One region of the Streptomyces laurentii genome, then DNA from elsewhere that is predicted to be linked to it. Evidence: riboswitches for the same ligand, from Rfam matches in the RefSeq annotation. Region 1 holds a riboswitch; the other holds the start of a gene.

Evidence for each region. A riboswitch is a leader RNA that binds a small molecule or an ion and turns the genes downstream of it on or off. The one in region 1 is predicted to bind S-adenosylmethionine.
Region 2: linked by a shared signal. The riboswitch ahead of thrC (threonine synthase) and the one ahead of ABZ693_RS09285 (aminotransferase class V-fold PLP-dependent enzyme) in region 1 are both predicted to bind S-adenosylmethionine.

What each region holds. Positions count from the first base shown of each region.
Region 1 is NZ_JBEYHT010000010.1:78,567-85,755, reverse strand. It holds gene ABZ693_RS09305 (NYN domain-containing protein) at 1-490, opposite strand, end outside; gene ABZ693_RS09300 (hypothetical protein) at 556-795, opposite strand; gene ABZ693_RS09295 (rhomboid family intramembrane serine protease) at 947-1,684, shown strand; gene ABZ693_RS09290 (Lrp/AsnC family transcriptional regulator) at 1,739-2,020, shown strand; gene ABZ693_RS09285 (aminotransferase class V-fold PLP-dependent enzyme) at 2,166-3,488, opposite strand; SAM riboswitch class IV at 3,665-3,781, opposite strand; gene trpD (anthranilate phosphoribosyltransferase) at 3,904-4,968, opposite strand; gene qcrB (cytochrome bc1 complex cytochrome b subunit) at 5,128-6,753, opposite strand; gene qcrA (cytochrome bc1 complex Rieske iron-sulfur subunit) at 6,750-7,189, opposite strand, start outside.
Region 2 is NZ_JBEYHT010000007.1:25,710-32,898, forward strand. It holds gene ABZ693_RS06515 (alpha,alpha-trehalose-phosphate synthase (UDP-forming)) at 1-1,274, opposite strand, end outside; gene ABZ693_RS06520 (glucosyl-3-phosphoglycerate synthase) at 1,356-2,300, opposite strand; SAM riboswitch class I at 2,422-2,561, shown strand; gene thrC (threonine synthase) at 2,580-3,920, shown strand; gene ABZ693_RS06530 (MoaD/ThiS family protein) at 4,015-4,293, shown strand; gene ABZ693_RS06535 (cold-shock protein) at 4,740-4,943, shown strand; gene groL (chaperonin GroEL) at 5,445-7,067, shown strand.

The sequences.
Region 1 (7,189 bases):
CGGCCACGACCTCCTCGCGCAGCCGCTCCAGCTCGCGCCGGCCGGCCTCGTCGGCACGCTCGGCGTCGGCCCGCTCGGCCTCCTCGCCGGCCGCGGCCACCAGCTTGCTCCAGCCGGCCGGGCGCAGCACATAGGCCGCCGCGGCGACGTCGACCGGGTCGGCGGCGGCGGGCGGGGCACCGGACTCCAGGGCGCCGGTCAGCTCGGGCTGCGCCTCCCGGATCCGCTCCCCGATCCGCTGCCGGAACACCGGGTCGCCGGCCAGCGCGGTGGCCATCGCGTTCCCGGCGAACTTGGCCCGCCGCGACGCGGTGAACCGGGCGTACTGACGCAGCGGGGCGGGCAGCTCGCCGAGCGTCAGACCGCCGAAGGCGTCGGCGACGAGCCCGATCACCTTGCGCCGTACGGATTCGGGCAGCGGTCGGTCGAGCGTCTCGGCGGCCTCGCCTGCCGATCCCGCCGGCGCATCACCGTGCGCGGGCTGCTCCACGATCCCGTCACCCACTCCCTGTCGTCGCCCTCGCCGGGGCGTCTCGCCCTCGCCGCGGCCGCTTCTCAGGAAGCGGCGCCCGGCCTGTCCACCAACTCGATCTGGTCCACCGCGTTGCACCAGCGGCAGCGGACCGACTCGATGGTCTCACTGACCACCTCGCGCTCCTCCACCTTGGGCTCTCCGGCGAGGTCCAGATGGACGTACTCGACGACCTTCGACGAGCGGGTCACGTCGAAGCGGGTCAGATTGCCGCACAGGGTGCAGCGCCAGCGGGTGTCGGCGGTCGGCAGGGGTACCGTCATGATGCCGTCCTCTTCTCGTGCGAGGCATTACGGGCCCGCGGTGCGCCGTCGGACTGCGGGGGTGCTGCCCGTAACCCTACGGCCTCACGGGTACCCAGGGGCACGGCGAGGCACTCTGTCCCGATGGGCCCCGTTACGCCATGATCTGCCCATGATCGACTGGCGCGGTGCGACCCTCGGCGCGTGGCGGACCCTGCGCGGCGGCCCGACCGTCACGTACGGCCTCATCGCCGGCTGCGTGCTGCTCTTCGCGCTGAGCCCGGTCGGCGGGATGAACCCGGCGTACGGCACCGGCGACACCCTGCTCGCCGCCCAGGGCGCGTACTTCCGGGACTGGGGTGTGATCCCGGACGACCTCACCCACCTCGCGACCCTGCGGCCCGAGGCCCTGCTCACCCCCCTCACCGCGCTGTTCGTGCACGGCAGCTGGCTGCACCTGCTCGGGAACATGCTGTTCCTGTACGTGTTCGGTGCGATGGCCGAGGAGCGGATGGGGGCGCTCGAGTTCGGCCTGTTCTACCTGGTCTGCGGCTATCTCGCGCTGTGCGGGTACGCGCTGGCGCACGCGGACAGCGGGCAGACCCTGGTGGGGGCGTCGGGGGCGATCTCGGGGGTGCTCGGGGCCTTCCTGCTGCTGTTCCCGCGGGCGCGGGTGACCAGCCTCTTCCCGTTCCTCTTCTTCCTGCCGCTGCGGTTCCCGGCGTGGGTGGTGCTGGTCTTCTGGTTCGCGCTCCAGTGGCTGGCGGCACGGTCGGCGGGGGCGGGGCCTGGCGTGGCCTATCTGGCGCACGTCATCGGCTTCGCGCTGGGGTTCGCCTACGCGTGGGTGCGCCATGGAAGGAAAGGAGGGGCTCGCGCAGCGCTTCCCTCCAAGGGTGGTGGTGGGTGACGGGCGGGCTAAAGTGAGGCCACCAGCCGCGGCCACCGAGGGAGAAAGCCAGCCGTGATCACCGCGATCGTGCTCATCAAGACCAGCGTGGACCGCATCCCGGAGATCGCCGAGGAGATCGCGTCGGTCGACTGCGTCACCGAGGTCTTCTCCGTCACCGGTACGTACGACCTGATCGCCATGGTCCGGGTGGGGCGGCACGACGATCTGGCCGATGTCATTCCCGGCCGGATCTCCAAGATCCAGGGTGTCGAGGGCACCGACACGCATGTCGCCTTCCGCGCCTACTCGCAGCACGATCTGGACGCGGCCTTCGCCATCGGTCTGGAGTCCTGACACGGTTCTCCGCGGTGCGAGGAAGCCGGCCTCTCCCCCATGGGAGGCCGGCTTCACTCGTACGGGGGATTCGACACGGGTCCGCGGTGACTGCGCTCTGAGCCATCGGCCCCGGTCAGGGCCCCCCGGACCCGGTCGGTGAACGTCAACCGCGGTCCGGGCCGCGGCGGACCAGTTCGCGCACCGCGCCGATGAACCGCTCCACGTGCTCGTCCGGGGTTCCGGCGCCGAAGCTCACCCGGATCGCGGCGAGCGAGGACGCCGGGGCGCCGCACTCCCCCGGCGCGGCCGGGTCGCCGCCGAGCAGGGCGCGCACCAGCGGGTGGGCGCAGAACAGGCCGTCGCGCACCCCGATGCCGTATTCGGCGGAAAGCGCGGCGGCGAACCGGGAGCTGTTCCAGCCCTCGACGACGAAGGACAGCACGCCGACGCGCGGGTGGTCGTCGCCGAAGAGGGTGAGCACCCGCACCGCCGGCACCTCGGCGAGGCCCGCGCGGAGGGTGGCGATCAGCTGCCGCTCGCGGGCGACGAGCCGGTCGAAACCGGCCTCGGTGAGGGCCTTGCAGGCGGACGCGATGGCGTAGGCGCCGATGACGTTGGGCGAACCCGCCTCGTGCCGGGCGACGGTGGTGTGCCACTCCACGTCCACCCCGCCGTCGGCCCGGCGCGCCACCGTACGGGAGGCGCCGCCGCCGGCCAGGTAGGGCTCGGCGTCCTGGAGCCAGTCGGCCCGGCCGGCGAGCACGCCGGAGCCGAAGGGCGCGTACAGCTTGTGCCCGGAGAAAGCGACCCAGTCGACGCCCAAGTCCCGTACGGAGACCGGGTGGTGGGGCGCCAGCTGGGCGGCGTCGAGCACGATCCGGGCACCGTGCGCGTGCGCGGCGGCGGCCAGGTCGCGTACCGGCCACAGTTCGCCGGTGACGTTGGACGCGCCGGTCACGCAGACCAGTGCCGGGCCGTAGGGCTCCCGGTCGGCGAGCGCCCGCTCCAGGGTGGCGACGGCCTGGGCGGGATCACGGGGCGCGTCGAGGACGGTGACCCGGGCGTCGCTCCAGGGCAGCAGCGCGGCGTGGTGCTCGGTCTCGAAGACGAAGACCTCGCAGCCGGCGGGCAGCACGTGCGCCAGCAGGTTGAGCGAGTCGGTGGTGGAGCGGGTGAAGACGACCTGGTCGGCGGGCCGGCAGTCGAGGAAGCGGGCGATCTCGGCGCGGCTGTTCTCGAACAGGTCGGTGGACAGCTGGGACAGGTATCCGGCGCCGCGGTGGACGCTGCCGTAGTAGGGGGCGTACGCGGCGACGTCGTCCCAGACCCGCTGGAGCGCCGGGGCGCTGGCCGCGTAGTCGAGCGCGGCGTAGGTGATCTCGCCGCCGTCGGCGAGGGGCACGGTGACATCGCGGCCGAGGACCGGCAGCGGGACGTCGCAGAGGGCGTCGGAGTCGGTCACGGCGGTGTGCGGGTATGCGGACATGACGGTGTCTCCCGGGAGAAAAGGGGTGCGCGAAGGCCCGTGCGACGACAGTACGAACACGTGTACTGCGGACGGGTGTCGAATGAAAGGAAGGGGCCGAAAACAGCCCTAGCGCATTCGCTGGCTCACGAGACACCGCTCCCTGGAGGACCAAGGACCCCAGGGTGGTGCACAGGGGTCCGCGCTTGCCGTCGGCTTCTGCTCGTACGGCCTGGTCTTCACCCGGGGCACCCCGCCACGGACGGAGGGTTGCCGGACAGCCAGCCGGGGCTTTGTCGCTGTCACTCATGACCTGCCGAAGAACCTATGCCAGTCGATCGAAACGGCGCAACCCCGTCCCGGCATCCGGGACGGGGTCGCGCCGACCTGCGGCGAACGGCCGCTCAGGCGTACGGCGTGGACGGCCGACGGCCGCTCAGGCGTTGCTGGCGGCCACCCAGCGCTCCAGGGTCCGCCGGGCGGCCCCCGAGTCGATGGACTCGGCCGCCCGGTCCATGCCGGCCCGCAGCCGCTCCGCCAGCGTGCCCTCGCCCGGCTCCAGGGCGACCAGCGCCGCAGCCGAGTTGAGCAGCACCGCGTCGCGGACCGGACCGGTCTCGCCGGCCAGCACCCGGCGGGCGACGTCGGCGTTGAACGAGGCGTCGGCGCCGCGCAGCGCCTCCAGCGGCACCAGCTCGATGCCGACGTCGCGCGGGTCGAAGCGCTCCTCGGTGACGGCCCCGTCGCGGACCACCCACACCCGGGAGGTGGCGGTGGTGGTCAGCTCGTCCAGGCCGTCGTCGCCGCGGAAGACCAGCGCGGAGTTGCCGCGTTCGGCGAGCACCCCGGCCACGATCGGCGCCATCCGGGGGTCGGCGACGCCGACCGCCTGGGCGCGGACCTGCGCCGGGTTGGTCAGCGGGCCGAGCACGTTGAAGGTGGTGCGGATGCCGAGCTGGCCGCGGGCCGCCGCGACATGCCGCAGCGAGGGGTGGAACCGCACCGCGAAGCAGATGGTGATGCCGGCTTCCTCGGCCACCTCGGCGACCCGGCGCGGTGTCAGGTTCAGATTGATGCCGAGCTTCTCCAGGACGTCGGAGGAGCCGGAGGCGGAGGACGCGGCCCGGTTGCCGTGCTTGACGACCTTGACCCCGGTGCCGGCGACCACGATCGACGACATCGTGGAGATGTTGACCGTCTTGGCGCCGTCGCCGCCGGTGCCGACGATGTCGACGGCCGGCCCGGGCACCTCGATGACGTTGGCGTGCGCGTACATGGTCCGGACGAGACCGCTGATCTCCTGGACCGTCTCGCCCTTGGCCCGCAGCGCCACCATGAAGCCGGCGATCTGCGCGTCGGTCGCCTCGCCGCGCATGATCAGGTCCATCGCCCAGGCCGTCTCGTCGGCGGACAGATCACGGCCGTCGAGCAGGCCGTTCAGCAGGACGGGCCAGGAGCGGCCCGCCGCGATGTCGCCTCCAGCGGGGTTCACAGCGCTCATGGTCGCTCCTGTGTACGTGCGTGCGTATGGGTTCGGACGGTCTCCACCCTATCGATCCGCGGGCATGGCAAAGAGCCCCGTCCATCGAATGGACGGGGCTCTCACCGTGGCGACCTTGCGTCCGGGGCTCAGGCCCCGGGGGTCGGGAGTCTTACGGGATCAGTGGTGGCCGTGGCCGCTCTCGATCTCCTTGAACTCCTCCGCCGTGGGCTTGGCGATCTGGCTGTCCGCGCCGTAGTAACCCCGGTTGAGCTTGACCCGGAGCTTCTCCATGCGGCCGACCTTGCGCTCCACGCCGTTCTCGTCGACGGCCGGCGGCAGCGCGGCGGCGTCGTACTGCTCGTGGGCGGTGAGCTTGTAGCGCTCGCCCTGGCTGAGCGGCTGGTGGACCTCGACGAACTCACCGTGCGGCAGGCGCTTGATGATGCCGGACTCGCGTCCGTGCAGCACCTTGTCCTTGTCCCGGCGCTGCAGGCCGAGGCAGATCCGCTTGGTGATGACGAAGGCGATGACCGGTCCGAGGAAGAAGAAGATCCGGACGAACCAGGTGATCGCGTTGATCGACAGGTGGAAGTGGGTGGCCCAGAGGTCGTTTCCACCACCGACCAGCATGATCATGTACGCGGTGATCCACGCGACGCCGAACGCGGTGCGCGTCGGCGCGTTGCGCGGGCGCTGCGAGATGTGGTGCTCGCGCTTGTCGCCGGTGATCCAGGACTCGATGAACGGGTAGACACCGATCACACCGAGGACGACCGGGAAGATCGCCAGCGGGATCATCACACCGAGGACCAGCGTGTGGCCCCACAGGTTGATCTCCCAGCCCGGCATGACACGGATCAGACCCTCGGCGAAGCCCATGTACCAGTCGGGCTGGGCGCCGGTGGACACCTGGTCCGGGCGGTACGGGCCGATGCCCCAGATCGGGTTGATCGAGGCGACGGCCGCGACGATCGCGATCACACCGAAGACCAGGAAGAAGAATCCTCCGGCCTTGGCCATGTAGACCGGCATCAGCGGCATGCCGACGACGTTCTTGTTGGTGCGGCCCGGGCCCTCGAAGTGCGTGTGCTTGTGGACGAACACCAGGATGAGGTGCGCGACCACCAGGCCGAGCATGATGCCCGGGAGCAGCAGCACGTGCGCCGAGTAGAACCGCGCGACGAAGTCGCCGCCCGGGAACTCGCCGCCGAACAGGAACATCGAGAGGTACGTACCGACGATCGGCACGGACAGGATCGCGCCCTGCATGAAGCGCACACCGGTGCCGGAGAGCAGGTCGTCCGGGAGCGAGTAGCCGGTGAAACCGGTGAACATGCCCAGGAAGAACAGCAGGAAGCCGAACAGCCAGTTGATCTCACGCGGCTTGCGGAACGCACCCGTGAAGAACACGCGCATCATGTGCACGAACATGCCGGCGAGGAAGATCAGCGCCGCCCAGTGGTGGATCTGCCGGATCAGCAGACCACCGCGCACCTCGAACGAGATGTGCATGGTCGAGTTGAACGCCTCGGACATCAGCTGTCCCTGAAGCGGGACGAAGGGTCCGGTGTACTCCACCTCGTTCATCGACGGGTGGAAGAACATCGTCAGATAGACGCCCGTCAGGATGATGATGAGGAAGCTGTAGAGGCAGACCTCGCCCAGCATGAAGGACCAGTGGTCCGGGAAGATCTTCCGCAGGTTGGCCTTGGCCAGCGAGTAGATCCCCAGACGGCCGTCGGCCCAGTCGGCGACCCGCTCACCACGGGAGGCCGGCTTCTTCGTATCGGTCACGGTGCTCATCCGCGCTCCCAGAATGCAGGACCGACGGGCTCTTCGAAGTCGCCGAGCGCTTCGAGGTAACCCTTGTCGTTCACGCCGATCCGCAGCTGCGGCAGGGCGTGCCCGGCCGGGCCGAAGATGACGCGGGCGCCGTCGGACAGGTCGAAGGTGGACTGGTGACACGGGCAGAGCACGTGGTGCGTCTGCTGCTCGTACAGCGAGATCGGGCAGCCGACGTGGGTGCAGATCTTCGAGAACGCGACGATGCCGTCGTGCGACCACTCGAGCTCGTTCTTGTCCTTGATGTCGTCCGGCTGGATCCGGACGATCATCAGGGCGGCCTTGGCGATCTCGGTCTGGAAGTGCTCGTCGTGGACCGTGAGGCCCTCGGGCATCGCGAACGTCAGCGAACCGACGGCGACGTCCTCGGGACGCAGCGGCTCGTTGGTGTTCATGT
Region 2 (7,189 bases), on a different contig from region 1:
GCCTCGTGGAGGGCCTCGGCGGTCGCAGTCACGTCGTACGGGTTGACGGCCAACGCGTCGGCGCGCAGCTCCTCGTACGCGCCCGCCTCCGTGGACAGCACCAGCGCGCAGCCCTCGTCGGAGACCACCGGGATCTCCTTGGCGACCAGGTTCATGCCGTCCCGCACCGGGTTGACCAGGGCCACGTCCGCGAGCCGGTAGGCGGCGAGGGAGCGGGTGAAGTCGTCCTCGACGGAGACCAGGACCGGCCGCCAGTCCGGGGTGCCGAACTCCTCGTTGATCCGGTCCGCGAGTTCGGCGACGGCGGCGGTGTACGCGCGGTAGACCTCCAGGTCCTGGCGGGAGGGGTAGGCGGAGGCGAGGTGGACCACCCGGCCGCGCCATTCGGGGTGGGCGGTGAGCAGTTCGCGGTAGGCGAGCAGGCCGCGCAGGATGTTCTTGGAGAGTTCGGTGCGGTCCACCCGGACGATGGTCTTCCGGTCCGCGCCGGCCTCCTCCCGCAGCCGGGCGAGCCGCGCGTCCACCTCCGGCCGGTGCGCGAGCGCGCGCAGTTCGTCGCCGTCCACGCCGAGCGGGTGCACCCGTACCCGGGTCTCCCCGATCGTGCGCTCCACCAGCGGATCGGCCAGGAACGCGGCGGCCCACGCCCGGGTGTGGAAGCCCACCTCGTCCGCGCCGAGCAGGCCCTCCACCAGCTCCTCGTGGGCGTCCTCCGGCAGCATCCGCAGATACTCCGGCGCCGCCCATGGCGTGTGCGTGAAGTGCCCGATCCGCAGATCAGGGCGCAGCGCCCTCAACTGCCCGGGAACCAGGGCGAGATGGTAGTCCTGTACGAGCACCGCGGCGCCCTCGTCGGCGGCCTCCGCCAGGGCCTCGGCGAAGGCCCGGTTGTAGGCGCGGTACGCGGCCCAGCGGCGGCGGAAGGCGGCGTCGAAGACGGGCTCGCGCGGGATGTCGTAGAGGTGGTGGTGGAGGAACCACAGCACCGAGTTCGCGATCCCGTTGTACGCGTCGTCGTACACGTCCGGGTCGATGTCCAGCATCCGTACGCCCGGCTCCGCGCCCCCGCGCCGCACCGCCTCGCGGTCGCCGTCACCGAGCGCCGCGCACACCCACAGGCTGTCCACGGCCCGGGAATCCCCGCCGGAGCCGCCGGACAGCGCGGAAAGTCCCGACACGAGCCCCCCGCCGCCCCGCCGGGCGGCCAGCGATCCGTCCTCCCGCACGGTGTACGAGACCGGGCCGCGGTTCGATGCCACGAGTACGGAAGCCATATGGCGAACCTAGCCCGTCCGCTAAACGCTCAAACGTACGGATTCGGGGCCGGGATCGTCACGTTCGGTCACCTTCCCCGGTCAGGCCACGTCGCGCCGCTCCGCGTACTCCTCGATCTCCGCCATCGGCGGCCGCTCCTCCGTGTCCACCGCGTACGTCCGCGGTACGAACCCGTCCTCGCCGCGCTCGAACTGCGTGAGCCGCGGCCGAACCAAGTGGCCCCGGGAGAGCCTGAGTTGAGCGGTCCGGTAGATCGCCGCGGCCATCCGGCCGAGGGCCCGCCCGTCCTGGTGCCGGTGCTTGCGCACGCCCACGTCGACCTGCGCGAGCGCGTCCAGGCCCACCGTGTGCAGCGCGTCCACCAGCAGGCCCAGCTCCACCCCGTAACCGACCGGGAACGGCAGCCGTTCGAGCAGCGACCGCCGCGCCGCGTACTCGCCGCCCAGCGGCTGCACGACCCCGGCCAGCCGCGGCCAGTGCAGGTTCAGCAACGGCCGTGCCACCAGCTCCGTCACCCGGCCGCCCTGGCCCGGGGCGTCGCCGAGCGGACGGTCGTACATCGCCTTCACGAACGCCACGTCGGCGTCGGTGAGCAGCGGCCCCACGATCCCCGAGACGAAGTCCGCCGAGAAGTCCTTCAGGTCGGCGTCCACGAAGCAGATCACGTCGCCGCTCGTCACCATCAGTGACCGCCACAGGACCTCGCCCTTGCCGGGCACCGCCGGTATGCGCGGCAGTATCGCGTCGCGCGCCACCACCCGCGCCCCGGCCGCCGCGGCCACCTCCGCCGTACGGTCGGTGGAGCCCGAGTCGATCACCACCAGCTCGTCCACCAGCGGCACCGCCTCGGACATCAGCTCGCGGCGGATCACCGAGACGATCGCGCCGACCGTCGCCTCCTCGTTCAGCGCGGGCAGCACGACACTGACCTTCGTGCCCCGCTTGGCCGCGAGGATCCGCTCCAGCGGGCGGTCGGCCACCGACCAGGACCGCCGGGCCAGCCAGCGTTCCACTTCTTCCAGCAACATGATCTCCATCTCGCGGATCGGACGCCCGTCTCCGGCTTCGAAGGCTTCGGTTACAGTCTTGAACAACGCAGCCGCCCGGTGCATGTCGGGGTGCCGGCCGCGTTTCACAATCGAATACCGCTCATCCAGAGGGGCAGAGGGACACGGCCCGTTGAAGCCCCGGCAACCCTCCAGTCGGTTCTCGTTCGCGCGAGGTCCCCGGCTTGGGAAGGTGCCAAATCCGTCTCATGGCGAAATGCGTCGTGAGGAAGATGAGGAGAAAGGGCCTCGCCTGCCATGGCTTCACAGACGGTTGCACCCACCACCCATTCCGCTTCCGCCGGCGCCTCTGGTTCCGCCCCCGCTTCCGCCGCCGGCGGCCCGGTCGACCTCGGTCCCGCGTCCGGCCTTTCCTGCCGGGAATGCGGCCAGACCGTCCCGCTCGGCCCGGTCTTCGCCTGCGAACTCTGTTTCGGCCCCCTCGAAGTCGCCTACGACCTGCCGGCCGGGGACCCCGAGGCGCTGCGCGCCCGTATCGAGGCCGGTCCCGCCAACATCTGGCGCTACGCCCCGCTGCTGCCCGTCCCCGCCGACGTGGCCGGGAAGCCCAATCTGAACCCCGGCTGGACCCCGCTCGTCAAGGCCGACAACCTGGCCCGCGAACTCGGCGTCGAGCCCGGCAAGCTGTTCGTGAAGGACGACTCCGGCAACCCGACCCACTCCTTCAAGGACCGCGTCGTCGCCCAGGCCATCGAGGCCGCCCGCGCCTTCGGCTTCACCACCCTGTCCTGCTCCTCCACCGGCAACCTGGCCGGCGCCGTCGGCGCCGCGGCCGCCCGGGCCGGCTTCCGCTCCTGCGTGTTCATCCCGCACGACCTGGAGCAGGGCAAGGTCGTCATGGCCGGTGTCTACGGGGGCGACCTCGTCGCCATCGAGGGCAACTACGACGACGTCAACCGCTTCTGTTCGGAGCTCATCGGCGACCCGCTCGGCGAGGGCTGGGGCTTCGTGAACGTCAACCTCCGCCCGTACTACGGCGAGGGCTCCAAGACCCTGGCGTACGAGATCTGCGAGCAGCTCGGCTGGGTGCTCCCGGACCAGCTCGTCGTCCCGATCGCGTCCGGCTCGCAGCTCACGAAGATCGACAAGGGGCTGCGCGAGCTGATCAAGCTCGGTCTGGTCGAGGACAAGCCGTACAAGATCTTCGGCGCCCAGGCCGAGGGCTGCTCCCCGGTCTCCACCGCCTTCAAGGCCGGGCACGACGTGGTCCGCCCGCAGAAGCCGGACACCATCGCCAAGTCCCTGGCCATCGGCAACCCGGCCGACGGCCCGTACGTCCTCGACATCGCCCGCCGCACCGGCGGCGCCGTGGAGGACGTGACCGACGAGCAGATCGTCGACGCCATCCGGCTGCTCGCCCGTACCGAGGGCATCTTCGCCGAGACGGCGGGAGGCGTGACCGTGGGCGTGGCGCGGAAGTTGGTGGAGAGCGGGCTCATCGACCCGAGCCTGACGACCGTCGTCCTCAACACGGGGGACGGGCTCAAGACGCTGGACGCGGTGGCCGAGACCTCGCAGGCGACGGCTACCATCCGGCCGAGCCTCGACGCCTTCCGGGCCGCCGGCCTGGCTCACTGAGCCCCGTACCGCGTCCCGTCCCTACCGGATTCCCCCGTACCTCTCCTCTGTCTTCCCGCCTTCCCGCCTTCCCCGCCGAAAGGTCCGTGAACCCATGGCCGTGAACGTCCGCATCCCCACCATCCTCCGCACCTACACCGGTGGCGAGTCCCAGGTCCCGGCGGAGGGCACCACCCTCGCCGAGGTCATCGCCGACCTGGAGAAGAACCACACCGGCATCGCCGCCCGCGTCCTGGACGACCAGGGCAAGCTGCGCCGCTTCGTCAACGTGTACGTGAACGACGACGACGTGCGCTTCGAGCAGGGCCTGGAGACGGCGACGCCGGACGGCGCCGGAATCTCGATCATTCCGGCGGTCGCCGGCGGCTGCTGAGGTGAGCTGACCGCCCCTTAGGGGTTCGTCTCACCGGCCCCATTTCTCTCGCCCGGCTCACCCAGTGCAATACGGAATTGCCCCTTCCGCATCAACAAGCGGAAGGGGCAATTCTGCATGGTTGAGCGCGATAGAGTTGGGGAAGCCCCCTCCGTCGCCCATGCCAGACGCATATGAGAATGCGCGGCGCCGCGACAAGATATGACCAAAGAGGCCGTGGCTTCTGCACCTTCTGCACTGATTTGCCGGGCCCGACTTGCCCGGTAATTCGGCGTATTCGCACCGATTCCCTATTCCGTCGCACCCAGAATTCTCGTCCGACTGACCTGTTGCAGAGGGCAGTTGGGCAGATACATTCAGCGGCGGTCGACGCGTTCCGGCGCAGGGTCTGACCCGGGTCCGCGAAGTGTGGTCCCGCGCAAGGGCCAGTAATAGGGGAGTTAGGCATGGCTCAGGGCACCGTCAAGTGGTTCAACGCGGAGAAGGGCTACGGCTTCATCGCGGTCGACGGTGGTGCGGATGTATTCGTCCACTACAGCGCGATCCAGATGGACGGCTACCGCACCCTCGAAGAAGGTCAGCGGGTCGAGTTCGAGATCTCGCAGGGCCAGAAGGGCCCGCAGGCGGACATGGTCAAACTCGCCGTCTGACCGCGGCGCGATCGGCCACCGACGCACTTCCGTCGAGGGGCCCGCATTCCTGACCGGGATGCGGGCCCCTCGCGCGTATACGGGGGCGGGTGCCTGTGCGGGTGGGGGGCGCACGCGCGCCCGTACACGCGCGCAGGGGTACGGGCGCGTGCGCCTCGTGGAAAGGTGCGACGGCGGGGCCGGCGGGGGCCCGGTGGGGGCTCCGTAGAGGCTCCGCAGCGGCTCCACAGCGGCTCCGCGGAGGCCTGGCGGGGGTGCACCGAGGGTGCGGCGGAGGTGACCGAGAGCCGCCCGATCGCCGAGAGTCGCTTGCACTCGCATGGGTCGAGTGCTAATCATTGGCGTTAGCACTCTGAAGGTGAGAGTGCTACGAGGATCGGGCAGATGAGGCCGCCGAACCGCGTGGGGCAAGGAACCACGGGGCATGCGCCGGCCGTCCGTCGCGGGCGTCGGCGCGGTCCTGGAGCGTTATCCACCCCATGTCCGGGAGGACCACTTCACATGGCCAAGATCATCGCGTTCGACGAGGAGGCCCGGCGCGGTCTCGAGCGCGGCATGAACCAGCTCGCTGACGCCGTCAAGGTCACCCTCGGCCCCAAGGGCCGCAACGTCGTCCTCGAGAAGAAGTGGGGCGCCCCCACGATCACCAACGATGGTGTCTCCATCGCCAAGGAGATCGAGCTCGAGGACCCGTACGAGAAGATCGGCGCCGAGCTGGTCAAGGAAGTCGCCAAGAAGACGGACGACGTCGCCGGCGACGGTACGACCACCGCCACCGTTCTCGCCCAGGCCCTGGTCCGCGAGGGCCTGCGCAACGTGGCCGCCGGTGCCAACCCGATGGCCCTGAAGCGCGGCATCGAGAAGGCCGTCGAGGCCGTCTCCGGTGCGCTGCTCGACCAGGCGAAGGAGGTCGAGACGAAGGAGCAGATCGCCTCCACCGCCTCCATCTCCGCCGCCGACACCCAGATCGGCGAGCTCATCGCCGAGGCCATGGACAAGGTCGGCAAGGAAGGCGTCATCACCGTCGAGGAGTCCCAGACCTTCGGTCTGGAGCTGGAGCTCACCGAGGGTATGCGCTTCGACAAGGGCTACATCTCGGCGTACTTCGCGACCGACATGGAGCGCATGGAGGCCGCGCTTGAGGACCCCTACATCCTCATCGTCAACTCCAAGATCTCCTCGGTGAAGGACCTGCTCCCGCTCCTCGAGAAGGTCATGCAGTCCGGCAAGCCGCTGCTGATCATCGCCGAGGACGTCGAGGGCGAGGCCCTGTCGACCCTGGTCGTCAACAAGATCCGCGGCACCTTCAAGTCCGTCGCCGTCAAGGCCCCGGGCTTCGGCGACCGCCGCAAGGCCATGCTGAACGACATCGCCATCCTCACCGGTGGCACGGTCATCTCCGAGGAGGTCGGTCTCAAGCTCGAGAACGCCGGCCTGGACCTGCTGGGCCGCGCCCGCAAGGTCGTCATCACCAAGGACGAGACCACCATCGTCGACGGTGCCGGTGACAGCGAGCAGGTCGCCGGTCGCGTGAACCAGATCCGCGCCGAGATCGAGAACAGCGACTCGGACTACGACCGCGAGAAGCTCCAGGAGCGCCTGGCGAAGCTCGCCGGTGGCGTCGCCGTCATCAAGGCCGGTGCCGCGACCGAGGTCGAGCTCAAGGAGCGCAAGCACCGCATCGAGGACGCCGTTCGCAACGCGAAGGCGGCCGTCGAGGAGGGCATCGTCGCCGGTGGTGGCGTGGCGCTGCTGCAGGCCGGTTCGGTCTTCGAGAAGCTGGAGCTGGACGGCGACGAGGCCACCGGTGCCGAGATCGTCCGCAAGGCGCTGGCCGCCCCGCTGACCCAGATCTCCGTGAACGCCGGCCTTGAGGGTGGCGTCGTGGTGGAGAAGGTCCGCAACCTGCCCGTCGGTCACGGCCTGAACGCCGCGTCCGGTGAGTACGTCGACATGATCGCCGAGGGCATCATCGACCCGGCCAAGGTGACCCGTTCCGCGCTGCAGAACGCGGCCTCCATCGCGGCCCTGTTCCTCACCACCGAGGCCGTCATCGCCGACAAGCCGGAGAAGGCCGCCGCGCCGGCCGGCGGCGGCATGCCGGGCGGTGACATGGACTTCTGATCCTGACGGATCGGCAGTTCATCGCTGAACGCGACCGAGGGCGGCATCCCCAGTGGGGGTGCCGCCCTCGGGCTTTTGCGCGGTGTCAGATACGTGCGTGCACGTCAGCGCACGTCAGCACA